Regions from separate parts of the Kitasatospora sp. NPDC040550 genome, predicted to be linked through region 2. Evidence: riboswitches for the same ligand, from Rfam matches in the RefSeq annotation. Region 2 holds a riboswitch; each other region holds the start of a gene.
The links. A riboswitch is a leader RNA that binds a small molecule or an ion and turns the genes downstream of it on or off. The one in region 2 is predicted to bind cyclic di-AMP.

Region 1: linked by a shared signal. The riboswitch ahead of ACZ58X_RS04660 (glycoside hydrolase family 16 protein) and the one ahead of ACZ58X_RS09795 (M23 family metallopeptidase) in region 2 are both predicted to bind cyclic di-AMP.
Region 3: linked by a shared signal. The riboswitch ahead of ACZ58X_RS21835 (NlpC/P60 family protein) and the one ahead of ACZ58X_RS09795 (M23 family metallopeptidase) in region 2 are both predicted to bind cyclic di-AMP.

The regions. Positions count from the first base shown of each region.
Region 1 covers NZ_JBVIWC010000002.1:416,101-425,449, forward strand. Annotated here, with positions in the region: gene ACZ58X_RS04615 (TetR/AcrR family transcriptional regulator) at 1-273, shown strand, start outside; gene ACZ58X_RS04620 (DUF4865 family protein) at 422-1,006, shown strand; gene ACZ58X_RS04625 (carboxymuconolactone decarboxylase family protein) at 1,024-1,632, shown strand; gene ACZ58X_RS04630 (phosphotriesterase family protein) at 1,629-2,579, shown strand; gene ACZ58X_RS04635 (Pr6Pr family membrane protein) at 2,739-3,395, shown strand; gene ACZ58X_RS04640 (SDR family NAD(P)-dependent oxidoreductase) at 3,691-4,455, opposite strand; gene ACZ58X_RS04645 (TetR/AcrR family transcriptional regulator) at 4,554-5,219, shown strand; gene ACZ58X_RS04650 (alpha/beta hydrolase) at 5,504-6,664, shown strand; gene ACZ58X_RS04655 (phenolic acid decarboxylase) at 6,783-7,112, opposite strand; cyclic di-AMP (ydaO/yuaA leader) riboswitch at 7,565-7,730, shown strand; gene ACZ58X_RS04660 (glycoside hydrolase family 16 protein) at 7,731-9,041, shown strand; gene ACZ58X_RS04665 (hypothetical protein) at 9,138-9,349, opposite strand, start outside.
Region 2 covers NZ_JBVIWC010000005.1:35,939-45,287, reverse strand. Annotated here, with positions in the region: gene ACZ58X_RS09825 (type III PLP-dependent enzyme domain-containing protein) at 1-461, opposite strand, end outside; gene ACZ58X_RS09820 (sugar kinase) at 687-1,838, shown strand; gene ACZ58X_RS09815 (IclR family transcriptional regulator) at 1,876-2,625, shown strand; gene ACZ58X_RS09810 (RidA family protein) at 2,672-3,082, shown strand; gene ACZ58X_RS09805 (DUF2470 domain-containing protein) at 3,244-3,969, shown strand; gene ACZ58X_RS09800 (APC family permease) at 4,025-5,587, opposite strand; gene ACZ58X_RS09795 (M23 family metallopeptidase) at 5,944-6,900, opposite strand; cyclic di-AMP (ydaO/yuaA leader) riboswitch at 6,903-7,085, opposite strand; gene ACZ58X_RS09790 (MFS transporter) at 7,398-8,939, shown strand; gene purB (adenylosuccinate lyase) at 8,947-9,349, opposite strand, start outside.
Region 3 covers NZ_JBVIWC010000014.1:154,789-164,137, forward strand. Annotated here, with positions in the region: gene ACZ58X_RS21825 (hypothetical protein) at 1-852, opposite strand, end outside; gene ACZ58X_RS21830 (C40 family peptidase) at 906-1,952, opposite strand; gene ACZ58X_RS21835 (NlpC/P60 family protein) at 2,180-3,292, opposite strand; cyclic di-AMP (ydaO/yuaA leader) riboswitch at 3,304-3,459, opposite strand; gene ACZ58X_RS21840 (C40 family peptidase) at 3,798-4,832, opposite strand; gene ACZ58X_RS21845 (NYN domain-containing protein) at 5,032-6,333, opposite strand; gene ACZ58X_RS21850 (hypothetical protein) at 6,622-6,885, opposite strand; gene ACZ58X_RS21855 (rhomboid family intramembrane serine protease) at 7,114-7,896, shown strand; gene ACZ58X_RS21860 (Lrp/AsnC ligand binding domain-containing protein) at 7,938-8,219, shown strand; gene ACZ58X_RS21865 (aminotransferase class V-fold PLP-dependent enzyme) at 8,223-9,349, opposite strand, start outside.

The DNA of each region.
Region 1 (9,349 bases), on a different contig from region 2:
GCCCAGGACCCGGACGTGGTCGCGGACCCGCAGCTGCGCGCCCCGGTCGAGGAGACCTTCGACTGGCTGCGCGGCCGGATCGCCGAGCTGATCGCCGAGGGCCAGGCGCACGGTGAGTTCGCCACCGGCCTCGACCCGGCGGACACGGCCGCGGCCGTGGTCGCCGTCGTCCAGGGCGGCTACGTCCTGGCCCGCGCCGCGGACAGCGCCGCCCCCTTCGAACAGGCCGTCCGCGGTGCCCTCGGCCTGCTGGCCACCCACCGCCGAGCCTGACGGGCGGCGACCCGCCTCCCCGTTCACCAGCCGAGCCGGCCAGCCGGGACCGTCAGCCGGGACCGTCCGCCGAGCCCGTCAGCCGAGCCCGTCAGCCGCCGACCGCGACTCGACGGCCGCCACTCGCCCCCGACCCAGGGAGCCCGCCGTGCACGCCATGCAGTACGAGATCACCCTCCCCGCCGACTACGACATGGCCGTCATCCGTCAGCGCGTGGCCGACAAGGGCCACCTGCTGGACACCCACCCCGGCCTCGGCCTCAAGGCATACCTGGTCCGCGAACGCGGCCGGGACGGATCGCCGGTCAACCAGTACGCGCCGTTCTACCTCTGGCGCACCGCCGAAGGCATGAACCGCTTCCTCTGGGGCCCGGGCTTCCGCGGCCTGAGCGCCGACTTCGGCCGCCCGGTCGTCCGCCACTGGCTCGGCGCGGGCCTGGCCGGGGGCGCCCGGACGGAGGCTCCGAGCACCGCCACCCGCACGCTCGTCCGGCTGCCGGAGACCGCCGACCCGGCCGAGGCCGTCGAGCGGGCTCTCGCCGAGCTCCCCGCACACCCGTCGAACCCCGCCCTGCACACCGCCGCCGTCGCCGTGGACCCGAGCCGCTGGGAACTGCTCAGCCTCGCCCTCTGGTCCGGCCCCGTCCCGGAGGACGCGCCCGGAACCCGCTTCCGGGTGCTGCACCTGTCCCGCCCCGAACTCGACCGGCTGCCGGCCGGCCGCCACTGGTGAAAGGCCCCCTCGCCGCGATGCCCGCCACGACCCCCGCCACCGACTCCTCCACCGCCACCGCCGTGCCCCGGCCCCTCACCCCGGCCGACCCCGCTTCGGCCGCCCCCGCTTCGGCCGACCCCGTCCCGATCGACATCGTCCCCGCCGACCTCACACCGGCGCCGCTCGACCGCGAAGCCGGTTACGCTCTGCTCGCCGAGCTCGCCGGCCCGGCCGCCGCCGGCACCCTCGGGGGCCTGGACGCGCTCGCCCCCGGCTTCGCCGACTGGATCGTCACCAGCCTGTTCGGCGGTACCTACCAGCGCCCCGGCCTCGCCCTGCGCGACCGCCAGATCGCCAACCTGGCCGCGCTCACCGCCCTCGGCGGGGTCGAGCCGCAGCTTGCCGACCACGTGCGCAACAGCCTGCGGATCGGGATGAGCCGTGAGGAGATCACCGAGGTGATCGTCCACCTGGCCCCGTACGTCGGCGTCCCCAAGGCCCTGGCCGGCCTCCGGGTCGCCACCGCCACCTTCGCGGCGTCCGCGGCCCCGCCGGCCGACGCGCCGACGCCCCCAGCCCCGCCGGCCGACGCCCCGTCGGCCGACGCTCCCGTGACCGACTCCCCGGCGGGAGGCGCGGCATGACCGCCACCCGCACCGTACGGACCGTCCTGGGCGATCTCGCCCCCGGCGACCTGGGCGTCACCGACTCCCATGACCACCTCTTCATCCGCAGCCCCCTGCTCCCCGGCCAGGAGCTGGACGATCCGGTCGCCGCCGAGGCGGTGCTGCGCGGGTACGCGGCGGCCGGCGGCCGCTCCTTCGTCCAGTGGACCCCGCGGGGCATGGGGCGCGGCGCGGGCGACCTCGCCGCACTGTCCCGCGCGACCGGCGTCCACGTGATCGCGGCCACCGGCGCCCACCAGGCCGCCCACTACCCCGAAGGCCTCTTCCCCGCCGGTACCCCCGGCGCGCCCGGAGGCCCCGCCGCGTCGGCTGACCTCGCCGCGCACTTCGTCACCGAGCTCAGCACCGGGCTCCCCGGTGCTCCCGAGGGCGTCCGGGCCGGCCTGATCAAGATCGCCGACGACGCGGGCCCGCTGACCGGACACACCCGCCGGACGATGGCCGCCGCCGCCGAGGCGCACCATGCCACCGGCGCCCCGATCGCCGTCCACCTCGAACCCGAGGGCGACCCGCACGTCGTCCTGGACCGGCTGCACCGGCGGCACGGCGTCGCCCCGGACCGCATCCTCCTCGGCCACCTCACCCGCTTCACCGACCGGTCGCTGCACCGCAGCCTCGCCGCCGAGGGGGCGTTCCTCGCCCTGGACAGCCCCTCACGGATCGGCCACCCCGCCGACCTCCAGGCCTTCGAGGTGATCGCCGACCTGGTCGAGGCGGGCCACGCCGACCGGCTCCTGCTCGGGGCCGACACCACCACCCGGACGGCCCGCGAGGTAGGCGGCCCCACCCGGCTGCTCACCGACCTCGCCCCGCGACTGGCCCGCACCTTCGGGCCCGAGCTGGGCGACCTGCTGCTGGTCGCCAACCCGGCGGCCGCCCTGGCCACGCACTGGCGCACCCCCTGAGTCGCGTCCCCTGAGGCGTCCCCTGAGTCGTCCCCCCTTGAGCCGCACCCCCGGACGCGCACGCCCTGATGCGGTCCCTCGTGTGGCCGAGTCCGCCCGCCGGGGTTTGAATCCGAAGAGCCCCTGTCCGGACCACGCCCCAGAGAGGCGGTTCCGACGATGCACTCGTGGCTCGCCCCCGCCCGGCTCGCCGTCGCGGCCTTCCTCGCCGTCGCGCTCTGCTTCTCCGGCTACCACGCGGCGACGGACGGCTCCGGGGTGGTGAACTTCCTCAGCTACTTCACCAACCTCGCCAACCTCGCCGGCGCGGCCGTCCTCGGCTACGGCGGCTGGGCCGGGCTGACCGGCCGCCGGCCCGTACCGGACGCGGTGCGCGGCGCCGTGGTGCTCTACCTGGTGGTCACCGGGTTGGCGTACGGCACGCTGCTGGCGACGTACCCGGCGCCGCTGGTGATCCCGTGGGTGGACGACGTGGTCCACCGCGTGATGCCGCTGCTCGTGCTCGCCGACTGGCTGGTCGACCCGCCCGCCCGGCCGGTCCGGGCCCGGGCGGTGCTCGGCTGGCTGGGGTTCCCGCTGGTCTACGTGGCGTACGCGCTGCTCCGCGGCCACGCGGCCGACTGGTACCCGTACCCGTTCCTCGACCCCGCCCGGCACGGCGGCTACCGCCGGATCGCGGGGGCGTGCGTCCTGCTGGCGGTGGCGTTCCTGCTGCTCGGGGCCGCGGTCGCGGCGGCCGGCAACGCCCTCGCCGCCCACCGCGACGCCCGGCGGGGCGTGGCCTCGAACGGTCGGCACGCCCGGGCGACCGGCTGACGGCCGTGGCCGCCCGCCCATACGGTGGCGGCCACGCTGACCGACGCGCCGCACCCGGGAGGCGGAGCCGGGCGCGCCAGCGCTCCGGGGCCCTCCACCCGGCGGCCCTGCTCGACGGCACCCCGGTCGGCCTCGCGGACGGGACCACCCGCGAACGGCTGCTGGCGAAGCCGCTCGCCCGAGGAGGAGGACACCGACCGCCCGAGGAGGACGCGCACCGCCCGAGAAGGAGGACGCCGACGGGGCCCGTGCCCGATGGGGGAGGGCAGGGACCCCGCCGACGACCGGCCGGGGCTCACATGTGGGTGCCGCCGTCGATCCGGAGCTCGGTGCCGGTGACGAAGGCGCCGTCGTCGGAGGCCAGCATGGCGATCACGCCGGCCACCGTGTCGGGGCCCGCGAAGCCCTGGCCGAGGGCGGGGGAGAGCTTGGCCAGCAGGCTGAAATCGGCGTCGGCGGGCAGGCCCGGGTTGTTGGTCATGCCGCTGTCGATGCTGCCCGGTGCGACGCAGACCGCGCGCAGGCCCTGCTTCGAGTACTCCGAGGCGATCGCGTGGGTGAAGGACTGGATGCCGCCCTTGGTCGCGGCGTAGGCGGCCATGTAGGGGTGGGCGAAGCTCGCCGAGGTGGAGCTGAAGTTGACCACCACGCCCTTGCCGGCGGCGAGCAGCGCGGGGAGCGCCTCGCGGGTCATCAGGAAGGTGCCGGTCAGGTTCACCGCGAGGAGCTTGTTCCAGAACTCCAGGGTGGTCTCGTGGGTGTGCGAGGAGCGGAGGATGCCGGCCGCGTTGACCAGGACGTCCAGACCGCCCAGGCCCGCGACGGCCTCGGCGACGCCCGCCACCACGGCGGCCTCGTCCGAGATGTCCAGGACCTGGATCGTCAGGCGGTCGGCGGTGCCCTCGGCGGTCGCGCGGTCCAGGGTCTTCTTCAGGCCGTCCTCGTTGACGTCGACGGCGACGACCTTCCCGCCCTCGGCGAGGATCCGGTGCACGGTCGCCTGGCCGATGCCAGAGCCGCCGCCGGTGATCAGGACGTTCCGTCCGTTGAAGCGCTCCATGGTGGTACTCCTTCGTTCGTGGTCTCTCGGCCTCAAGAGGCACGGTACGCCGATGTGGCACGTTGTGCCAAGAAGTCTGGATGTGCCATTCTGGCGCGATGTGTCGTGACCGTGGCCGTCTGCGTACGCTGACCCCTGTGACCGGACGCCCGACCCTGACCCAGCGCCGCCGCGACGCCACCCGGCTGGAGATCGCCCGCACCGCCGCCGCGCTCTTCGCCGAGCGGGGCGCCGAGGCGACCACCGCCGAGGAGATCGCCGCCGCCGCGGGCATCTCGCTGCGCACCTTCTACCGCTACTTCTCCGTCAAGGAGGACGCCGTCGCCCCGCTGCTGGCGGCCGGCGGGCAGCGCTGGGTGGACCTGCTGGCCGAGAGTCCGGCGGACGTCCCGCTGCGCGAGGCGCTGGAGCGCTCGGCCGTCGAGTCGCTCACCCCGGCCGACGACGCGGCCGTCGAGGCGATGCACTGGACCCGCGACCTGCTGCGTGACCCGCGACTGGACGGCACCTGGCAGCGGGTCCACGCCGGGTCGGAGGAGCGGCTGCGGGGAGTGCTGGCCGCCCGCTGTCCGGGCGGCACCGATCCGCTGGAGGTCCGGCTGGCCGCGGCCGCGGCCACGGCGGCGATCCGGGTGGCCCTGGAGCAGTGGGCCGGCTCCGACGCCGCCGTCACCGGCCCCGGCTCCCCGCAGGACCTCGGCGCCCGCTGCATGCGCGAACTCACGGCGGGGCTGCGACTGTGGGCCCGGCCGGCGGGGGAGTAGCGGGTCGGCGGCGAGCGGGTGACGGCGAACAGATGACAGCTTTCAGATGACAGCTGACAGATGACAGCGAACAACTTTTGAAATCTGTTATCTGTTATCTGAAAGCTGTCATCTGAAAGTTGAACCCTGTCATCTGTTCGCGGCCTGCCCACAGCCCCCGATCAGCTTCCTCCCAGCTCCCGCTAGGGTTGGTGCTCGCGCCCCGGTGGGGGAACCGGGGTGACCTCCTCGGATGTCCCTGAGCGGAGGGGGCGCGGAGTTCGAGGCGTGGGAGCAACTGGAACATGGGTCTGACGAGCCACAAGGTGCTGGCACTGGCCGTGCTGATGGCGGTCGTGATGATGGTCGGCACGGTCTGGCTCTGGCCCAGACTCGCCCGGAAGAGCTGGCAGGCGGTGCTCGGCCGGATCGGTGCGCTACTCGCCACCCAGCTGGCGGTGCTCGCCGCGCTCGGGCTGGTGGCGAACAACTACTTCGCCTTCTACAGCAGTTGGGACGATCTGATGGGCACGGGCAGCACCGGCCCGGTGGTCATCCACAACAAGGCGGACGCCTCCGGCCGACTGCTGGTCGAGACCATAGGCCAGGCCTCGGTCAAGGGCGGCGGCGCCATGGGCCGTGAGCCCAGCCAGTCCGGCGAGATCCGCAAGGTCCGGATCGACGGCAAGGAGAGCCGGCTGTCGACCGAGGGCTACGTCTACCTTCCGCCGCAGTACTTCCAGCCCGAGTACGCGCAGAAGCAGTTCCCGGCCGTGATCGTCAGCACCGGATTCCCAGGAATCGCCGAGAACCTGATCACCCGCTTCAACTACCCGGGCGCCGCGCTCAAGCTGCTGCAGGAGGGTCGGATGCAGCCGACCGTCATGGTCCTGATGCGCCCCTCGCCCGCGCTGCCGCAGGACACCGAGTGTGAGGACATCCCGGGCGGCGCCCAGTCCGACACGTACTTCACCAAGGACGTCCCGTCGGCGGTCCAGGCCAGCTACCGGGTCTCGACCGACCCGCAGGCCTGGGCCGTCATGGGCAACTCCACCGGCGGCTACTGCGCGCTCAAGCTGGCCATGCGGCACCCGGACGTCTTCCCGACCGCCGTGTCCCTGTCCGGGTACTACGAGGCGGCCGACGACCCGACCACCGGCGACCTCTTCGGCGGCAGCAAGCAGCGCCGCAACGAGGCCGACCTGATGTGGCGGTTGAAGAACCTGCCGCAGCCGAACGTCTCCGTGCTGCTGGCCGGCACCAAGAAGGGCGACGGCAACTACAAGCATGACACCGAGGCGTTCATCGAGGCCGCGAAGAGCCCGATGAAGGTCTCCTACAGCATGCTCGAGAACGGCGGCCACAACTTCGAGACCTGGAGCGCCCTGCTGCCGTCCTCGCTGGAGTGGCTGTCCCAGCACCTCAAGGTTCCGAACCAGCCGGGCCACCCGGGCCAGACCGTCTGACGGCGCCGCCCACGGAACGCACGGAACACGCGGACCGCGCAGGACACGCAGAACGCACGGAACGGGCCGAACCCCCGGAAGCCGCGGCTCCCGGGGGTTCGGCCCGTTCCGGCGCCGGTCAGGCGACCCGTTCCAGCGTCCCGGTGTGCAGCTGGCCGACCCGGCCGCCCTCGCCCTCGAAGGTCCAGAAGGCCCGTACGGTCAGCGCGTTGAGGTCCATCACGTGGCTGACGGTGATCCCGCTCTGTTCCGTCCAGCTGATGAAGTAGATCTCCGGTGCGACCTCGGCCACGTGCAGTCGCACGTCCTCCCACTGGCCCGCCGACTCACCGAGGCCCTCCCAGCGCAGCCGGGTGCCGTCGGCCGAGTAGGAGTTGCGGAAGGCCGCGCCGTTGTCGGCCCGGAAGACGTAGGTACGGCCGGCGAAGGCGGGCAGGGGCGCGGTCATGGTGGGGCGGAACCTCTTCTCTGGAACGGGGGACGGGTCGTACGGCTCTGGCCGGTGCTCTTGTGCACCGCGGAAAATCCCAGGGCTCCAATTTATCCGACCGGGCGGATTCGGGCGGCTCCACGCCACGGCGGTCACGGTACGGTCCGCCACCGCCGCACCGCGCACCGTGTGCGACCGGCACCCCGGGCGGGCCGCACGGCGGGTCCGATCGGGTACCCGCGGACGGGTCGGCCGACATCCCGGGAGGCCCCGTACGGGGTGATCCGCCGGCGTCGACTCCAGTGATCAACTCGGCCACCACGCAGCGTCGTTGATCGACACCACTGTGAGCTGCGCGACAACCGGCTTGATCAGGTTGTCCGTCCACGGACGGCCTGCCTAGCCTGCACTCGTCGTCCGCTGTCGCGGACCCCGCCGCCGGGACGCCGAGTCCCGTCCACCCGCCGGCGAGTACCCGAGCACCACAGCGGACGGGAGCGGGGGAACCAAGGTCAGCGCCCGGCCCGTACGCACCAGCGTGCGGGTCGAGGCTAGGGGTGAAGCCGCTCCACAGGCGGCCGGGCAACTGCAGCCCGAATCCGACAGCTCACCTCGCAGGCGTCGCAGAGGATCCCCATGCACCAGCCTGCCCGGCGCCGTCGCGCGCCCCGCCACGCCCGTCCGTCCCACCGGGGCCGCAACGCCGCCCTCGCCACGACCGGTGCGCTCGCCATCACCGGTGCCGGCCTGCTCGGCCTGCCGTCCGTCTCCGGTGCCCAGGCCGCCACCGGCCCGACCGTCACCCAGGACCGGCTCGCCCCCGCCACGATGGTCGCCGGCAAGGCCGGCACCGCCTCGCTGGCCCTGCACTCCTCGTCCTGCTTCACCGCCAGGACCGTCGGCGTCGGCGTCCGTGACGCGCGCGGCACCAACCTGGACTTCCCGGGCAACGCGAGCAACGTGCAGATCTGCCCGGGCGGATTCAACTACACCAGTGCGGCCCGCACCCTGCCCGCGGGGACGTACACCCAGTTCGGCTTCTGGCAGGACCTCGGCGGCGCGTGGCACAACCTGCCCTCGCAGCAGCTGGTGGTCTCGGCCACGGGTACGCCCACGCCGACCCCGTCCCCGACGGCGAAGCCCACCACGATCCCCACCGCGACGCCCACCACGACCCCCACCGCGACGCCGACCCAGACCCCGACCACCACCCCGAGCGCCACGGCCACTCCGACGACCACGGCGCCGTCCTCCCCGATCGCGGGCAAGTCGCTGACCTGGTCCGACGAGTTCAACGGCCCGATCAGCTGGGGCCAGCGCTGGGTCGGCGACAAGAGCACCTCGTACAAGTACGGGAACCACAACCCGGACGACAACAAGCTCGACTGGCTGAACAGGAACAACGTCGCCGTCGCGAACGGCGTCGCCACCTTCACCGCCACCCCGGGCGGGCCCACCCTGGAGAACGGCAAGCAGTCCTGGAACACGGGCTTCCTGACCACCGAGGGCTCCGCCGAGGGCTTCCAGGTCAAGACCGGCGACTACGCCGAGACCCGGGTCAAGCTGCCCGCCGGCACCGGCGCCTGGCCCGCCCTGTGGACCTGGAAGAACGGCAACGGGGAGATCGACTCCTTCGAGTACCACCCCGACAACCCGAACCTGCTGGAGCTGACCAACCACGTCAACCCCGGCAACCCCGACTACTACACCGACGCGAGCGCCGTCGCCGCCGACCAGTGGGTGACCATCGGCACCTACTACGGCGCCAACTCGGTGGACTGGTACGTCAACGGCGTCAAGGTGTACTCGGACGGCAAGGGCGTCGGGGCCAACTTCTCGGCGTACCTGATCCTCAACCTCTCGGTGAGCGCCGGCAAGTACCACCCGGCGCCGCAGGGGACCGCCCCGATCACCATGGCCGCCGACTACGTCCGCGTGTACCGGTAACCGCGTCTACCGGTAGCCACGAGCCCGCCCCACCGGTCATCGGACGTCCGGCAGCCGCTCGCCGGCGGCCGGTGACCGGTGGGGCGATCCGGTCCGTCAGCCGCCCGCCGTCTCGACGACCCTGATGTCGAACGGCTGCCGGTTGTTGCGCGGATGCCGGTCGTCCGGGCTGTGCACCGAGACCTCCCCGCCGGTCAGCACGCCCAAGGGCGTGTCGGGGGAGATCCGCAGCGGGACGATCGCGGTCGCGGTGCGTCCCTCCCGCAGGCCGGGCCCGAAGGTGCAGCGCACCAAGCGCTTGTTCGCGG
Region 2 (9,349 bases):
AGTTCGGCGGCGAGCCAGGCGAGTCCGGCCGGGTCGAGCAGGGTGTTGGCGAGCAGGATCCGCTGCACGCCGAAGGCCCGGGCGACCCGCACCTGGGGCAGGTTGGCGAGGGTGATCCCGTGGCTGCCGGCCGCGAGTTGGGCCTGCCAGAGCTCGGGCGCCATGGTGGTCTTGCCGTGCGGGGCGAGCGCGACGCCCGCCGCGGCACACCAGTCGGCCATGGTGCGGACGTTGTGGTCGAGCGCGGCGCCGTCGAGGGTGAGCAGCGGGGTGGCGAGGGAGGAGAGGGTCGGTCCGATGGCGAGCCAGTCGCGGGTGGTGCGACCCCAGCTCTCCGGCGGGGCGGCCTTGAACCGCCAGTCGAGGGTCTCGTCGGCCAGTGCCGCGACCGCCCCCTCGGCGATGCCGGGCCCGTCCGCGCCGCTCGCGAAGGTGCCCCTGCTCGCGAAGGTCTGCTCCACCGTCGTCCTCCATCCGCCATGTTGCAACATGTGCAACGAGGGTTGCACATGCTGGCAACACGGTTCTAGCATCGGCGCCGGATCACGGTCAACGGAGTCGGACCCCACCGTCAGAGGTCGACACGCCGCCGCCGCAGACGAGGAGCCCAGCAGATGCCGCCACAGGACCACCCGGGGCCCGACCGCCCCGGCCCTCCCCCGACGGCCGTGTGTGTGGGCGAGTCGATGGCCGTGCTCCTGCCCGACCGCCCCGGCCCGCTGGAGTCCGTGGACACCTTCCGGCTGTCCGTCGGCGGCGCCGAGTCCAACGTGGCCGGGGCGCTGGCCGCGCTCGGCGTGCCGACCGCCTGGATCAGCCGGGTCGGCGACGACGGCTTCGGCCGCCGTCTGCTCGCCGAGGTCGCCGCCCGCGGCGTGGACGTCTCCGGCGTCACCGTCGACCCGCACCGCCCGACCGGCCTCTACCTCAAGGAGGTCGGCGGCACCACCGGCCACCGGCACGACCTCGGCCCCGGCCGCAGCCGGCTGCACTACCACCGGCGCGGCTCCGCGGCCGCCGCCCTCTCCCCCGCGCTGCTCACCGACCCGGCCGCCGCCGACCTGCTGGCCGGCGCCCGCCTGCTGCACCTGTCCGGCATCACCGCCGCGCTCTCGGACGACTGCCTCGCCCTGCTGCGCGCCCTGCTCGCGGACCGCCGCCCGGGGCGGCTGGTCAGCTTCGACCTCAACTGGCGCCCCGCACTCTGGCGGGACCGCGACCCGGCCGTGCTGCCACCGCTACTGGACGCCGCCGACCTGCTGCTACTCGGCGCCGACGAGGCCGAGGCCGCCTTCGGCACCGACGAGCCCGCCGCGCTGCGCCGCCGCTTCCCCTCACCCGCCACCGTGGTGGTCAAGGACGCCGCCCGGCTGGTCACCGCCCTGGAGCGGGACGGCACGGCCGTCGCCGAACCGGCCCTGGCCGTCGAGGTGGTGGAGGCGACCGGCGCGGGCGACGCCTTCGCGGCCGGCTACCTGGCCGGCACCCTCCACGCCCTGGACCAGCGCCGCCGGCTGCGGCTGGGCCACGTGAGCGCGGCCTGCGCGCTGACCGCGCACGGCGACCAGGCCGAGCTGCCGCCCGCCCCGGTGCTGACCGCCCTGCTCGACGCCTCCCCCGCCGACTGGGCCGCCACCCGGGTCAGTGCCGAGAGCATCGACTCCCCGGCCCTGCCCGCCGCCCGCCGTTGGCTGCGGACCGGGGCAGAGCCGCCGGTGCGGACACCGGCCCAGGCGGCCCAAGCGGCGGACCAAGCGGCCCAAGCGGACCAAGCAGCCGCCCAGGCGACGGCCCAGGCGACGGCCGGAGCGCGCGCCGACCGGGCCCGGGCACAATGAGCACCGACCCCCGCCACCCGACCGGAGCACGAGCCCGATGAGTCAGACCGTCACCCGCGCCCTGCGCATCCTCGCCGAACTCGGCGAGGGCGAACGCTCCCTGGACCAGTTGGCCGAGGTCCTCGGCGTGCACAAGACCACCGTGCTCCGACTGCTCCAGAGCCTGGAGGAGGAACGGTTCGTCTACCGCGACGCGGCCTACCGCTACCACCTCGGCGCCGGCCTGTTCGCCCTGTCCGGCCTGGCCCTGGAGCAGCGCGGCGTCCGCCGGATCGCCGCCCCGCACCTCGCCGAGCTGAACTCCGCCACCGGCCAGACCGTGCACCTGGCGGCCTACGAGGGCGGTGAGGTGGTCTACATCGACAAGTTCGACTCCCGACACCCGGTCAGGATGTACTCCCGGATCGGCCTGCGCGCCGCCCTGCACAGCGCCGCCGTCTCCAAGATCCTGCTGGCCGACCTCCCGCTGCCCGAGCGCCGCCGGGTGGTGGCCGGGATCGACTTCACCCCGCACACCGAACGCACCCTCACCACGCCCGAGGCGCTGCTCGCCGAGCTGGAGAAGGTCGCCGCCCAGGGCTGGGCGCAGGACCACGCCGAGCACGAGGCCTTCATCAACTGCGTCGCCGCCCCGATCCGGGACGCCAGCGGCCGGGTGGTCGCCGCCGCCTCCATCTCCGTCCCGGACGTCGTGCTCCCGTACGAGCAGGTGCTGGACCTGCTCCCGCAGCTGCTCGCGACCGCCCGGTCCGTGTCGGCCGACTGCGGCCGCCCCGACCAGAACTGACGAACCGTCACCGCACCGCCATCAACCGCAAGGAGCCCAGACCCCGATGTCCTCCGACAAGATCGAGATCCGCACCGACGGCGCCCCGGCCCCCGCCTGGATGTTCTCCCAGGGCGTCCGCAAGGGCCCGATCCTCCAGGTCTCCGGTCAGGGCCCGCAGGATCCGGCGACCGGCGAGTACCTCCACCACGGCGACGTGAAGGCGCAGACCCGCCGCACCCTGGAGAACGTCAAGGCGATCGTCGAGGCCGGCGGCGCCACCATCGAGGACGTGGTGATGTTCCGCGTCTACCTCACCAAGCGCGCCGACTTCCCGCTGATGAACGAGGTCTACGCCGAGTTCATCGAGGAGAACGTCAAGCCCGGCGGGGTGAAGCCCTGCCGCACCACGATCTTCGTCGAACTGCCGCAGGAGCCGATGCTGGTGGAGATCGACGCCCAGGCCGTCATCGCCTGACCCGCCGCCACGACGCCCCGAGGGCCCGGACGCCACCACGCGTCCGGGCCCTCGCCGCAGCTCCGCACCCCGCTGCACGCCTCGACGTCGCCGCGCGCCCACTTGCCACACCCCCAGGGGGACATTAGGTTAGGCTCACCTAACTACCAGGAGGTCCGTCCATGAGCATCACCGCCGGTGACGCCGAGGTGCCCGAGCCCACCACCGCCGAACGGGTCCGCAGCCTGCTCAGCGCGACCTCCTCGCTCACCGTCCGCGCCCTCGGCGAGCACCACGACCTGGACACCCCGGTCTCCGTCCACGGCTCCCGGCTGCGCCTGCGCGCCCCGCTGGACGCCCCGCTCGTCGCGGCCCTCGCCACCGCCACCGCCACCGACGGCCTGGCCGTCGTACTCGACGTCACCGACGTCTCCCCCGTGGCGGTCCGCGACCGCATCCGCGCCCGGCTCACCCTGGCCGGCCGGCTGCACCTGGCCCACCTCGCCGACGACGGCCTCAGCGTCCACCTGCGGGTCGACGTCGCCCACGCCGTCCTCGCCACCCCGTACGGCACCGGCGCGCTCACCGCCGCCGACCTCGCCCTCGCCGCCCCCGACCCGCTGGCCCGGCACGAGGCCGCCCTGCTCACCCACCTGGCCGACGACCACGCCGACGCCCTCGACCTGCTCACCCGGCTGCTCGACCCGGCACTGCTCACCCACGGCCCGGACGTCCGCCCGCTCGCCCTGGACCGCCACGGCCTGGTGCTGCGCCTGGACCACTCGCACGGCCACCGCGACGTCCGCCTGGTCTTCCCCGAACCCGCCCGCGACACCGAGGACTTCGGCCACCGGATGCACGACCTGCTGACCGCCGCCGAACACGGCCTCCCGGCCCGCCACCCCTGACCGCTGCCGCTGCCGCCAGGCGGCCGGTCAGCCGACCAGTCGGCCGACCGGCCGGTCACCGCTCCACCGCCTCCTCCAGCACGATCCGCCCGATCCGCGCGTACAGTTCCGGCCGCCGCCGGCGCAGCACCAGGGCCGTCCCGATCCCGCCCAGGAACACCCCGATCACCAGGTACGGCAACAGCTCGTACAGCACGGTGCCCGTCGCCGCCCCGGCCGCCGCACCCCGGTTGACCACCAGCAGCGCCACCACCGCCCCCATCGCCACCCCGCCGACCAGCGGCGCGACCAGCGTCCGGCACCAGTGCGCGGTCTCCGGGTGCCGGCCCTGCACGTGGAAGTACCCGACCACCGCGAAGGAGCAGAGCGTCTGCACGACCAGGATCGCCATCGTCCCCAACAGCGCCAGCAGCGTGTACAGATGGACGTACGGGTCCATCCCCGCCGCCAGGAACGCCAGCACCAGCCCGGCCGCGATCCCGGACTGCACGACCGAGGCCACGTGCGGCGAGCCGTGCCGCGGGTGGGTCCGCCCGAGCGCCGGGTGCAGCAGTCCCTCTCGCCCGATCGCGTACAAGTACCGTGCGGCGCACTGGTGGAAGGCCGTCGCGCAGGCGAACGAGCCGGTGACGACCAGCCATTGGAAGACCGTCACCGCCCAGCCGCCCAGGTGCGCCCCCAACGGGTCGAAGAACAGGCTGTTGCCGTCCTTGCCGGGCACCGCGCCGCCCGCCACCGCGATCGCGTGCCCGACTCCGTTGCCGGACACGATCATCCAGGACACGAAGACGTAGAACAGCCCGATCCCGACCACCGACAGCAGGGTCGCCCGCGGCACCACCCGCTTCGGGTCGCGGGACTCCTCCCCGTACATCGCGGTCGACTCGAAGCCGACCCAGGAACAGAACGCGAAGTACAGCCCCAGCCCGGCCCCGGCCATCCCCGAACTCCCCACCCCGCGCAGCGCGTTCAGCGGATTCACCGCCTCGCCGGCGAGGCCGTCCGGTCCGCCGCCGGAGACCAGGACGGCCAGCGAGAGCGCAGCCAGCACCCCGACCTCCAGGACCAGCGCCACCCCGAGCACCCTGGCCGTCAGGTGCAGGTCGAACCAGGCCGTCACCCCGATCACCGCCACCACGGCCAGCGCGTACCAGCCCCAGCCGAGGTCCAGGCCCAGCTGCGAACGGACCAGTCCGCGCAGCGAGTACGCGAAGAAGCCGATGACCGAGGCCTCGAAGACGACGTACGCCAGCACCGCGAGCAGCCCCGCGGCCATCCCGACCACCCGGCCCAGCCCGTGCGAGACGTACCCGTAGAACGCCCCGGCGGCCGTGAGGTGCCGGGCCATCGCCACGTACCCGACCGAGAACACCGTGAGCACCACGGTGACCAGGACGTACGCGGCGGGCGCGCCGACCCCGTTGCCCTGCCCGACGATGATCGGCAGGTTCCCCGTCATCGCGGTGATCGGGGCGGCGGAGGCGACCGCCATGAACACCACGCCCACCAGGCCGACCGAGTCCGGCTTCAACCGGTCGACCCCATCCGCACCGGCCCGCTCACCGGCCCCACCCGCACCGGCCCGCTCCCCGACCTCTTCCCCGCTCCGCACGGCCATCCGGCCTCCCTCGTCCACCCGGGCGCACCCGCCCGCCGGACCGGCCGGGCACTGACTGCCCGCCAGGATCGGCACATCGCGGTCGGCCCGCAAACGACGGTGACCGGCTTTCCCGGCAGCCGTGTTGACGTCGCGTTCGACGGCTCGAACGCGGCCGGGCGGGAGAACGGCAGCGGCCGGCCCGGCCGTACGAGAGGTGTCCCGTACGGCCGGGCCGGCCTTGGGCGTGTCCCGCGCCCAGGTCCACCGGTGCGGCGATCACCCGGTCGAGCGGTCACCCGACATGACCATCCCGGGCGGTCGATTCGCCCCGCACCAGCGGTGGTTCACACGTTCCTGCGGAAGGCCCCGGAGGGTCAGAGCGCGACGCCGTGCGCCCGCAGGTAGGCGACCGGGTCGATGTCCGAGCCGTACTCCGGACCGGTACGGATCTCGAAGTGCAGGTGCGGGCCGGTCACGTTGCCGGTCGCACCGGAGAGGCCGAGCTGCTGGCCGGCGGTGACGGTCTGACCGACGCTCACGCCGATCGAGGACAGGTGCGCGTACTGGGCGTACTTGCCGTCGGCGAGCTTGATCTCGACCTCGTTGCCGTAGGCGCCGTCGTTGCCGGCCTTCACCACGACACCGTTGGCGACGGCGCGCAGCGGGGTGCCGGTGGAGGCGACGAAGTCCTGGCCGGTGTGGTGGCCGGAGGCCCACATCGAGCCGGCCACGCCGTAGGCCTCACCCAGCACGGGGTTGGCGAGCGGGGCGACGTAGCCGGAGGTGGCGGCGACCGGGGCGGCGGTCACGGCCGGGGCCGGGGCGGCGGTCTGAACCTGGGTCTGCACCTGGGCGCCGGGCTTGGCGGCCTCGGTCCGGACCTGCACCTGGGTGTCCGCGGCGGCGGAGGTGTCCTTGGCGGCCGGAGCGGCCGGCTTGGCCGGGGCTGCCGGAGCGGCGGGCTTCGCCGGGGCGGCGGCGTGACCGGCGAGGGCCAGCTGCTGGCCGGGGAAGATCAGGTTCGGGTCGGCGCCGACCACCGAGCGGTTCTGCTCGTACAGCGCGTGCCAGCCGCCCTCGACGTGCTTGACGTCGGCGATCTTCGAGAGGGTGTCACCGCTGACGACGCGGTAGCTCTGCTGGGCGGCCGGGGCGGCAGCCGGAGCGGCGGCCTGGGGAGCGGCAGGAGCGGTGGTGGCCGCCGGGGCGGTGTGCGCCTGGGCGCTCATCGCGGTCACGAGCGGCAGGACGAACGAGGCGCCGGTGACGGCGGTGGCGATGCCGATGCGGGCGGCACGGGGCAGGGCGATACGACGAGCCTGTGCAGGCATGGAATTTTCCTCTCCGACGCCTGCGAGGTGAGCTGTCGGGTTCGGGCTGGAGTTGCCCGGCCGCATGCGCGGCTTCACCCCAAGCCGGCCCTGGTGGTCCACGCCCGAAAAGGCGCGAACTCCGGTCCGGCGACTTACCTGTGGGTCCCCCGCTCCTGCCGTACAGAGTTCGGTGCGAGCCACCGGGCAGCGGCAGGACTCGGCGTTCCACCCGGTGGATCCGTCCGGACTGGCCGGGCGGTCGCTGAACTAAAACTCATCCGTTCGGGTGAAGCAATGTCGATCTCTTGAATCGGCAACAACCCCCGCCGCCCCGTCACCCTCCGAATGATCCCTTGTACGGTCAGTGCACGATCCATTCACCCGGCGCCACTGATCCACCACCCTGCGCCGCCGACACCACCCCCGTGCGACCGTCCGTTCACGCACCGCCACCGACCGACACACCACCCGGTGACCCTTGTCACGTACGCCCCGGCGGGCGCAGGATTCGGCCCGTGGCCACCTCTCAAGCCGGCACTCTGCGCCTGGGCACCGCGCAGGGCCGCTGGGTACTCCTCGCGACCGTGCTCGGCTCCAGCATGGCGATGCTCGACGGCACCGTCGTCAACGTCGCCCTGCCCCGGATCGGCACCGACCTCGGCGCCTCCCTCGCCTCCCTGCAATGGACCCTGAACGCCTATCTGCTCACCCTGGCCGGCCTGATCCTGCTCGGCGGCGCCCTCGGCGACCGCTACGGACGGCGCCGGGTCTTCCTGATCGGCGTGGTCTGGTTCGCCGTCGCCTCCGCCGCCTGCGCCGCGGCCCCGACCATCCACGTGCTGATCGCCGCCCGCGCCGTCCAGGGCATCGGCGGGGCGCTGCTCACCCCGGGCTCGCTCGCCATGCTCCAGGCGGTCTTCCACCCGGACGACCGCTCGGCGGCGGTCGGCCTCTGGTCCGGCCTGGGCGGGGTGTCGGCCGCCGTCGGCCCCTTCCTGGGCGGCTGGCTGGTGGACGGCCCCGGCTGGCGCTGGATCTTCCTGCTGAACCTGCCACTGGCCGCCGCCGTGATCGCGGTGACCTCCCGTTACGTCCCGGAGAGCCGGGACGAGTCCGCCACCGGCCGCTTCGACGTGCCCGGCGCCCTGCTCGCCGCCCTCGCGCTCGGCGCCGTCACCTACGCGCTCACCGCCGCCGGGGAGGGGCTGTCCCCCGCCGTCTGGGTCACCGGTGCGATCGGCCTGCTGCTGGCCGCCGCCTTCGTGGCCGTCGAACGGCGCGCGCCCGACCCGATGCTGCCGCTCGGACTGTTCTCCTCCCGGCTGTTCACCGCCGTGAACCTGGTCACCCTCTGCGTCTACGCGGCGTTCAGCGGGGTGTTCTTCCTGCTGGTGGTGCAGCTGCAGATCGTCTCGGGCTTCTCCCCGCTGGTCTCCGGCTTCGCCCTGGTGCCGATCACGGTGCTGATGCTGACCCTGTCCGCGCGCGCCGGGCGGCTCGGCAAGCGGATCGGGCCGCGCGTGCCGCTCACCGTGGGCCCGCTGCTGTGCGCCGCCGGGGTGCTGCTGATGCTGCGCACCGGCCCCGGATCCTCCTACTGGGCGGACGTGCTGCCCGCGGTCGCGGTGATGGGCTCCGGGATGACGCTGCTGGTCGCACCCCTCACCGCCACCGTGCTGGCCGCCGTCGAGGTGCGGCACGCGGGCATCGCCAGCGGCGTCAACAACGCCGCCGCCCGCGCGGCCGGCCTGCTCGCGGTGGCCGCCCTGCCGGCCCTGGCCGGACTGAGCGGCGACGCCTACCGGGTGCCGTCCGCGGTGGACTCCGCCTTCCACACCGCGATGCTGATCTGCGCGGGCCTGCTGGCCGCCGGCGGGCTGATCGCCTTCGCCACCGTCCGGGGCAACGTGCTGGCACCGGAGGAGGAGCACCCGGTGGCCGAGCCGAACTGCGACTGGCCCTGCGCCACCACCACCCCGCCGCTCGACCCGGGCCGCCCCCGGGCGCACGAGGGCCCCGCCACCGGAACGGCGGCAGGGCCCTCGCCGGAAAACTGACGTTACGTCAGAGGATGTCGCCCGGGGCGTACTTGGCCGCCTCCGGGTAGGCCGCCGCGACGGCCTCCACCTGACGGACGACCTCGGCGACCTGCGCCCCGGCCGCACCGGTGAAGGACAGCCGGTCGGCGAGCAGCGCGTCCAGCGCGGCCCGGTCCAGCGGGATCCGCTCGTCGGCGGCGAGGCGGTCCAGCAGCTCGTTCTCCCGGGCGCCGGCGCGCATGGCCAGCGCCGAGGCGACGGCGTGCTCCTTGATCACCTCGTGGCCGGTCTCCCGGCCGACGCCCGCGCGCACCGCGCCCATCAGCACCTTGGTGGTGGCCAGGAACGGCAGGTAGCGGTCCAGCTCGGCCTCGATCACGGCCGGGAAGGCGCCGAACTCGTCCAGGACGGTGAGGAAGGTCTCCAGC
Region 3 (9,349 bases), on a different contig from region 2:
CCGGGCCAGCTCGGGGGCGATCTGCCGCGGCCGCCGGCCGGAGTCCCGGTAGGCCGTCCAGTCAGCGACGCCCTCGGAAAGCCAGAGCGGGGTCCAGGCCCGGGTGTCGGCCCGGGTCGCGACGTGGGTGGCCTCGTGGGTGACGACCACCTGGCGGCCGAAGTCGCTGAGCTTCGCGAAGGCCTCGGGGTTGATCACCACCCGGTCCGCCGGGGTGTGCCGGGGAGCGCCGGGGGCGGCCACGGTGACCGCCGCCATGCCCGTCCAGCCCGCCGGGTCGGCCTCCAGCAGCCGGGCGAACTGCTGCTCGGTGGCGGGCAGTTCCAGCAGCAGCCGGCCGGGCCAGGCGTCGCCCCAGACCGCGCTGACGGCCGGCACCGCCTTGTCCCCCACCGGGACCAGTCCGGCCGGGTCGGGCCCACCGGCCAGGCCGAGCACCAGGCAGCGGGCTCCGGCGGCGGTGCGGACGGGGCCGAGGTCCCACGGCGCCGGGGGCCCGCCGGTGCCCTCCTCGTGCTCGACCCGCCAGCCGCCCTGGTCCCGGACCAGCTCGATCCGGCGCGGGTACACCACCGGGTACTCGTCGTACCCGGCGATCCGCAGCGCCAGCTCGACGGAGGCGTCCTGCCGCTCCGGCCCGGTGGGCGGCGGGAGCACCAGGTTCCGGTACGCCGCCTCGGCCCCGGTGAGCCCCGACCAGGTGGGCAGCGAGCGCGCCCGCGCCGCCAGCAGCGCGGTGACCTCGGCCTGCCGGTCGACGGCCCGCCCGCCCGGCGGCGGGGCCACCGGGGGCAGCGAGAGCTGGACCAGCCCGCCGGCCGCCAGCAGCAGCGCGCCGCGCCGGGACAGCACCCGGCGCGCGGGGTCTATCGGATGGGGGCCGTCCGGCCCGGAGGGCGTCGCGCTCAGAGCCGGACCACTCCCGAGACCGGCATCGCGTTGACGCTCTCGTACCGGACCTTGGCGCCGGGGTACGGGGCGTGCACCATCACGCCGCCGCCGGCGTACATCCCGACGTGGTGCATGTCCCGGTAGAAGATCACCAGGTCTCCCGGCCGCGCTTCGGAGAGGCTGATCCGCTGCCCGGCGTACGCCTGGGCCTGCGAGGTCCGCGGCAGGGTCACTCCGGCCTGCCGCCAGCTGTAGTACATCAGACCGGAACAGTCGAAGGCGCGCGGCCCGGTGGATCCGTAGACGTAGGGCGAGCCGACCATCCGCACCGCGGCGGCCAGCGCCGCCGCCCCGCGCTCGGAGGCGGCCGGGGCGTTGCCGAGGTCCAGCCGGTCGGTGCCGCGGGTGGCGCGCTGCTCGGCCTCCCGGGCGTCCTGGGCGACCATCCGGTTCCGCTCGACCGCGCCCAGGCTGTTGAGCAGCTTCTGCGCCGTGGCGAGGCGCTGCTGGATCTGCTGCTTGTTGTCGGCCAGCGAGCGGCGGGCCTCGTCCAGCTCGGCGAGCTTGGCGGCGGTCTCGGTGCGGCGCTGGTCGAGCCGGCGCTGACGGGTGACCAGCTCGTGCAGGGTCTCCTGCTGGCGCTCGGCGGCCTGGCCGAGGGTGCGGGCGCGGGTGAGGTAGGCCTCCGGGTCGCTGGAGAGCATCAGCTGGGCGGTCTGGGTCATCCCGCCGCCCCGGTACTCGGCCCCGGCGACCGTGGCGAGGTCCCCGCGCAGTTCGTTGAGCTGCTCCTGGGCGGCGGCGACCTCGCCCTGGAGGATCGTGGTCTCGCCCAGCAGCCGCTTCTGCGCCTCCTGCGCGGCGTTGTACTTCTCCGAGGCCTGTTCGGCCTCGTCGTACAGCTGCTCGACCTGGGCCTTGACGTCCTTGCGGTCGGGCGCCTCCGGCCCCCCGGGGGCGGCCTGGGCGCTGCCGGCGGTCGCCACGCCCAGGGCCGTGGTGGCGGCCGCGGTCAGTACCAGCGCACGGGCGAGCAGTTGGGAACGGCGGTGCACGGGCATGGCGGCAACGGCTCCAGTCCTGCGGCGCGGCCCCGCGGCCGCGCCCCGGTGGGCGGCCGTCGAGCGGGAGTCCGGTGGCAGACGTTAGCGAGTCCGGGCAAGTGAGTCCAAACCCCTACCGACCAGAATATTTGACCCCTAATCGGACACCAGGTCGAGCCGCCGGAAAAGCCGCAGGCCCGGCCCTCCGTGACGGAGGACCGGGCCCGTGAACGCGTGGGTGGGGATCAGACCCGCACGATGGAGGTCAGCGGCATGTTGGAGACGGCCTCGTAGCGCACCGACGCACCCGGCTTGGGAGCGTGCAGCACCTGGCCGTTGCCCGCGTAGATGCCGACGTGGTGGGCGTCGCCGTAGAAGATCAGCATGTCGCCGGGCTGGGCCTGGGAGATGTCCGAGCCGATCCGGGTGCCGGCGCCGGCCTGCTCCTGCGAGGTGCGCGGCAGCGACACCCCGGCCTGGTTGAACGCCCAGACCATCAGGCCGGAGCAGTCGAAGGAGCCGGGGCCGGTGGCGCCCCAGACGTACGGGCTGCCGACCTTGGTGGCGGCGGCGGCCAGCGCGGCGGCACCGTGCGAGCTGCCCGGGGCGACCTTGACCGGCGCGGCGGTGGAGCCCGAGCCGAGGTCGCCGCGGCTGCTGTCGCGCGAGGCACGGTCCGGGGTGGCCGGCTTGGCGGCGGCGGCCTTCGCGGCGGCGTCGGCGGCGGCCTTGTCCTCGGCCGCCTTGATCGCCTGGCGCTCCTGCTCGGTCAGCGTGTTGAGCAGGTCCTGGGCGGCCTTGAGCTTGTTCTGGACCTCGTCCTTGGAGGCCTTCAGCTGCTGGGTCGTGGACTCCAGCTCGCCGAGCTTGCCCTGGGCCTCGGTGCGGTCCTGGTCCAGCTTGCGCTGCTGGTCCTGCAGCTGCTTGAGCTGGTTCTTCTGGGTGCTGCCCGCCTGGTTCAGCGCGCCGGCCTGGTTGAGGAAGTTGTCCGGGCTGGAGGACAGCATCAGCTGGACCGTCGGGGATATGCCCCCGTTGCGGTACTGCTCGCCGGCGATCTCGGCCAGGCCGCCCTGGAGGTCGGTCACCTGGGCCTGCTGCCGGGCCACCTGGTCCTGGAGGCCGGAGACCTGCTTCTCCAGCTCCTGCTGCTTCTCCTGGGCGGCGTTGTACTTCTCGGTCGCCTGCTCGGCCTGCTCGTTGAGCTGGTCGACCTGCTCCTTGACCTGGTCCTTGGTCGGCTGCGGGTCGGCGTGCGCGCCGGACTGCGCGGAGAGGGCGACGGCCGCGGCGGCGAAACCGGTCAGGATCGAGACGCGGGTGCGGCTGGCGGGCTTGGGACGACGATGGGACGCCACGAAGGCGGACTCCTTCTTCCTACCTCCGCCTACCGGGTGAGCTGACGGGTTCGGGCCGGAAGCATGCCCTACGACGCCTCACCGGCCTCACCTACGGCCGACCTGGCGCCGATTCACCCCGGAGGAACGTGTGGTTCCCCGGCTCCGCTCCGCAGCGCCCCCGACTACTGGGCTCCCCTGTCGGGCAGTCGCTTCGACCTGCCCCGCTGTTTCGCGAACTCGGCGGTAACCACCGCCGCCACCCAGGCTGGGTGATCGACTGTGCGGTGGTTCGGAGCATGACCCTAGTAACTGAACCGTGATCCGTTCAAATCCTTGTCAGAAAAAAGACGGAAGATTACCCATGTTCTTTTGTGAAAATGACTGATGGTGATCACTGCCGCACGCAAAGCTGATCGACTCTCACCGTCCGGCCCACCGGGACCGCAAACCGACGCGCCACCCCCGACCGGAGGTGGCGCGGATCACAGGGCCGGAACCGGCCCCTCGGGGAGGTGCCGGTCCGTCAGATCCGGCGGATCGTGTTGATCGACATCGCGTCGGCCTTCATCACCTTCACCACGTCACCGGTGTGCGGCGCGTGGACCACCATGCCGTTGCCGATGTACATCCCGACGTGGTGCATGTCGCCGCCGTAGATCACCAGGTCGCCCGGCTGGGCGGTGGCCAGCGTCACGGCGGTCCCGATGTGGCCCTGCTCCTGCGAGGTGCGCGGCAGCGAGACGCCGGCCTGGCCGTACGCCCAGACCATCAGGCCCGAGCAGTCGAAGGTGGAGGGCCCGGTGGCGCCCCAGACGTACGGCGAGCCCTGCTTGCTCATCGCCTTGGCCACCGCCACGGCGGCGTAGCCGCTGGCCGGCGGCAGGTTGCCGAGGTCGACCCGGTCGGCGCCGCGGGAGGCGCGGTCGTCCTGCTGCTGCTGGGCCCGGAGCGCGGCCCGGTCGGCGGCGCTGAGCGAGTTCAGCAGGTCCTGGGCGGCCTTCAACTTGGTGTTGACGTCCGCCTTGGCCTGGTTGAGGTCCTTGGTGGTGGAGTCCAGGGAGGCGAGCACGGCGGCCGCCTCGGCCTTCTCCTGGTCCAGTCGGCGCTGCTGGTCGAGCAGGCCCTTGAGCGCCTCGGTCTGGGTGGTGCTGGCCTGCTGGACGCTCGACGCCTTGTCCAGGTAGCCGGACGGGTCGGAGGAGAGCATCAGCTGGACGGACGGGTCGATGCCGCCGGTGCGGTACTGCTCGCCCGCGACCTGGGCCAGGCCCACCTGGAGCTGGCCCATCTGGTCCTGGCTGCGGGCCACCTGGTCCTGGAGCTGGTCGGCCTGCTTGCGGAGCTGGTCGGAGCGCTCCTTGGCGCCGTTGTACTTCTCGGCCGCCTGCTCCTGCTCCTGCTGGAGCTGGTCGATCTGCGCCTTGACGTCACTCTTGTTCGGCTGCGGCGCGGCATGCGCGGCGACCTGGGCGGAGAGGGCGACCGCGGTCGCAGCAGCAGCGGTGAGCACGGAGACCCGCGCGCGGCTCGGCTGCTTGGGACGGCGGTGGGAGGCCAAGGGACCGGCTCCTTCTTCCATCGGACTCACCTGATCAGGTGAGATTCCGGAAAATAGGTTTGACGCCAGACCCTAGTGAAGATCTACCCGTTTTGCCACTCCCCGAAGGCGTGAACTCCGGTTCCCCCGCTGACTTCACCGGATCCGCACACCCGCGCGGACGCCCCACTGACCTGCCGTCACCGCCCCCGGCCCCGGCTCAGGGCCGGGCCAGCCGGTTCAGCAGCAGCACCGAGGCCACCGGGCGCGCACCCGCCTTCCGCACGCCCTCGGCGACCTCCCGGTCGGTGGAGACCACCACCACCGGACGGCCCTGCGGCTCGGCCCGGACCAGACGGCGGATCAGCTCGTCCGCGGTCTCGCCGGTCCGGCTGAACCGTACCCGCACCCCGCGCGGGGGCGCCATGATGACCGGTACGTCCAGGTCCTGCCCGTCGAACACACAGGTGACCTCCGCCTGGGTGCGCTGGGCCAGCATCGCCAGCCCGCCCAGCAGCCGGATCCGCTGCTGCTCCAGCGGCAGCGCCGGATACCCGGTCTTGGTCACGTTGTAGCCGTCCACCACCAGGTGCACCTGCGGGATCGCCAGCAGCTGGTCCAGCAGCGCCGGGTCGTCCTCGGCCAGGCCGCGCCGGGCCACGTCGTGCGGCGAGGCCGCCCCCGGCACCACCGCCTCCACCAGGTCCGCCGGGCGGATCTGGGAGACCGGCAGGGCCAGTTCCCGCTGCAGGCCCTGCGCCGACTGCAGCACGGTGTCCAACAGCAGCCGCAGCCGCATGTCCTCGACGCTGCGGCCCTCCCGGGCCGAGCGGCGGCCCTGCTCGACCGCGGTCTCCAGTTCGGACACCCGGTGCCGCAGCCGTCGCGCCTCGGACTCGGCCGCGCTGCGCTCCCCGGTGGCCTGCGCCCTCGCGGCCTCCAGCTCCCCGGCCACCCGCCGGGTCTCGGCCTGCGCCCGCCGGGTGTCGCTCTCCAGCGACCGCACCTTCTTGCGCAGCGACTCGGCCTCCCGCCGGACGCCCTCGAACTCCGCGCGCTGGCGGTCCAGGTCCGCGCGCGCCGCGGCCCGCACCTCGGCCAGCTCGGCCTGGAGCTTCTCCACCAGCCGGGAGGCCTCCGCCACCGCGTCCTCGGCGCCGGCCCGCTCGGCCTCCTCGCCCGCCTCGGCGACCAGTCGGCTCCAGCCGGGCGAGCGCACCAGGTAGGCGGCGGCGGCGACGTCCATCGGATCGGCGGCGCCAGGGACGGTGCCCGACTCCAGCGCCTTCACCAGGTCCGGCTGGCCCAGCCGCAGCCGCTCCGCTATCCGCACCCGGAAGGCCGGCTCGGACTCCAGCGCCGCCGCCAGCGCGGTGGCCGCGTACTTGGCCCGCCGCGCGGGGGTGAACTTGACGTACTGACGCAGGCTCTGCGGCAGCTCCCCGGGCGGCAGCCCGCCCAGCGCGTCCGAGGCCAGCCCGACCACCCGCCGGCGCACCCCCTCGGGCAGCGGCCGGTCCAGCTTCTCGGCCGCCCGCTCGGCACCCGCGTCGGCCGGGGCCGCGCCGGGGCCCTCCGGGAGGCCGGTCTCGGACGGGACCGACTCGGCGGCCGGCTCCGGTGCCGGCGCAGCGGGCTGGAGCCCCTGCGCTTCGCCGGGCTCCCTCGCTGCGTCCACCACGTCCTCGGCTCCGATCTGGTCCAGCGGGTGCGGCCGCGGCCGCCCCTGTCGTCACGCTCCGTGCGTCTTGTCTGTATTGTCCCGTGCGGTGGACGGCGGCGTCGCGCGCCGCCCACCGCACCGGAGGGGTCAGCCCTGCGCGGCGGGGGCCTCCACGCCCTCGGCGCCGGGACGGGCCACCAGCTCGACCTGGTCCACCGCGTTGCACCAGCGGCAGCGCACCGACTCCACGGTCTCGCTGTGCACCTCGGTCTCCTCGACCCGGGATTCGCCGGCCAGGTCGAAGTGCAGGAACTCGGTCACCCGCGCGGAGCGGGTCACGTCGAAGCGGGTGAGGTTGCCGCACAGCGTGCAGCGCCAGCGCGTCTCGGCGGTCAGAGCGGGGACGGTCATCGGGGGTCCTCTCGGCTGGTCCCTGGGCGGGCTGGGCGCTCCCCCGGGGCCCCGGCGTCGGCGGCGGGAGGCGGGAATGCCCGCCCCAAGCCTATTGCCTGGGGCAACCACCAGGACCACCGGTCAGCTGAGATGACCGGAGCCCGTCCCGCCCCGCCGGACGGACCAGTAGTCCACCTGCCGTAAACCGCCGTGTCACCTGCCGCGCCCGGAGGGATGCTTGGCCGCATGGCGCTCACGGCCCCCGACCACACCGACGCGCGGGACGGCCGCCCGGCGCTGCCCGCCCCGGCGGTCACCTACGCCCTGATCGCGGTCAACACCCTGGTCTTCCTGCTCGGCCCGGCGGCCGGCCTCAACCCCCTGTACGGCACCGGCCAGGCCCGGATCTGCGCCGAGCAGCGGTACGAGCAGCGCTGGGGCGCCGTCCCCGCCGAACTGCTGACCGGCCACCCGCTGACCGCCGGGCAACTGGCCGAGGCCCCCGACCCGGTCCCCGGCTGCCCCGCCGCCCCCACCCCGGGCAAGCACCCGGCGGTGTCCGCCCTCACCGGCCTCTTCCTGCACGCCGGCTGGCTGCACCTGCTGGGCAACCTGCTCTTCCTGTACGTCTTCGGCCCGACCGTCGAACGCCGGGTCGGCCGGGCCAGGTACCTCCTCTTCTACCTGGCCGCCGGCTGCACCGCCTCGTACGGCTTCGCGCTCGCCGAGGCGCACGCGCCCGACTCCACCCGGGTCCTGATCGGCGCCTCGGGCGCGATCTCCGCCGTGCTCGGCGCCTACCTGCGCTTCCACCCGCGGGCCCGGGTGACCACCCTCGTCCCGCTGCTCCTCTTCCTCCCGCTGCGCTTCCCGGCCTGGCTGGTGCTCGGCCTCTGGTTCGCCCTGCAGTGGTGGTCGGTGCACTCGGCCGGGCCCGGGGTGGCCTACCTGGTGCACGTGATCGGCTTCTCGGCGGGCTTCCTGTACGCCTGCACCGTGGTCGGCCACCCCCCGAGACGCCCCGGCTGAGGCCCGATACGCTGGCCGCACCCCATCAAGGAGCCCGAACTGTGATCACCGCCATCGTCCTGATCAAGACCAGTGTCGACCGGATCCCCGAGATCGCCGAGGCCATCGCCGCGATCGAGGGCGTCAGCGAGGTGTACTCGGTGACCGGCGGATACGACCTGGTGGCGATGGTCCGGGTGCGCCGCCACGACGACCTGGCCGAGGTCATCCCGGGCCGGCTCAACAAGGTCCCGGGAGTGGCCCACACCGAGACCCAGATCGCCTTCCGCACCTACTCCCAGCACGACCTGGAAGCGGCCTTCGCCCTCGGCCTGGACGAGTAGGACTCAGCCCGCGCGACGCGTGTCGACGACGCAACGGCCGCCCTCGTTGCGGTAGTTCCACGCCGCGCCGTCCGTGACCAGCTCGCGGACCGCGGCCAGGAAGCGCTCGACGTGCTCGTCCGGGGTGCCGGCCCCGAAGCTCACCCGGATCGCGTTCAGGCTGCGCTCACCGGGCAGCGAGGGCTCGGGCGCCCCGCACTCGGAGGGCGCCGACTCCTCGTCCCCGAGCAGGGTGCGCACCAGCGGGTGCGCGCAGAACAGTCCGTCGCGCACGCCGATGCCGTACTCGGCGGACAGCGCGGCCGAGAAGTGCGAGCTGTTCCAGCCGCGGACGACGAAGGACAGCACGCCCACCCTGGCCGAGCCGGCCCCGAACAGGTTCAGCACCCGGACCTCGGGGATCTCCGCCAGCCCCGCCGTCAACCGCTCGACCAGCTCCCGCTCCCGGGCCTCCAGCGCGTCGAAGCCGGCCTCGGTGAGCGCCCGACAGGCCGAGGCGATCGCGTAGGCGCCGATGACGTTCGGCGAGCCGGCCTCGTGCCGGGCCGGGCCGGTGTGCCACTGCACCGCCACCGAGCCGTCCAGCTCCCGGGCCACCGTCCGGGTCGCCCCGCCGCCGGCCAGGTAGGGCTCGGCCGCGTCCAGCCAGTCGGAGCGCCCGGCCAGCACCCCGGCGCCGAACGGCGCGTACAGCTTGTGGCCGGAGAAGGCGATCCAGTCGACGTCCAGCCCGCGCACCGAGACCCGGTGGTGCGGGGCCAGCTGGGCGGCGTCCAGCACCACCCGGGCGCCGTACCGGTGCGCGGTCTCGGTCAGTTCGGCGACCGGCCACAGCTCGCCGGTCACGTTGGAGGCACCGGTGACGCACAGCAGCTTCGGGCCCTCCGGCGCCGCGGCCAGCGCCTCCTCCAGCGCGGCCACCGCCTCGGCCCGCGAGCGCGGCGCCCGCAGGTAGCCGACCTCCAGCCCGGCGTGGGCCCACGGCAGCAGCGAGGCGTGGTGCTCGGTCTCGAAGGCGAACACCCGGGTGCCGGCCGGGACGGCGGCGGCCAGCAGGTTGAGCGAGTCGGTGGTGGCGCGGGTGAAGACCACCTGGTCGCCCTCGCGCAGGTCGAGGAACTCGGCGACGG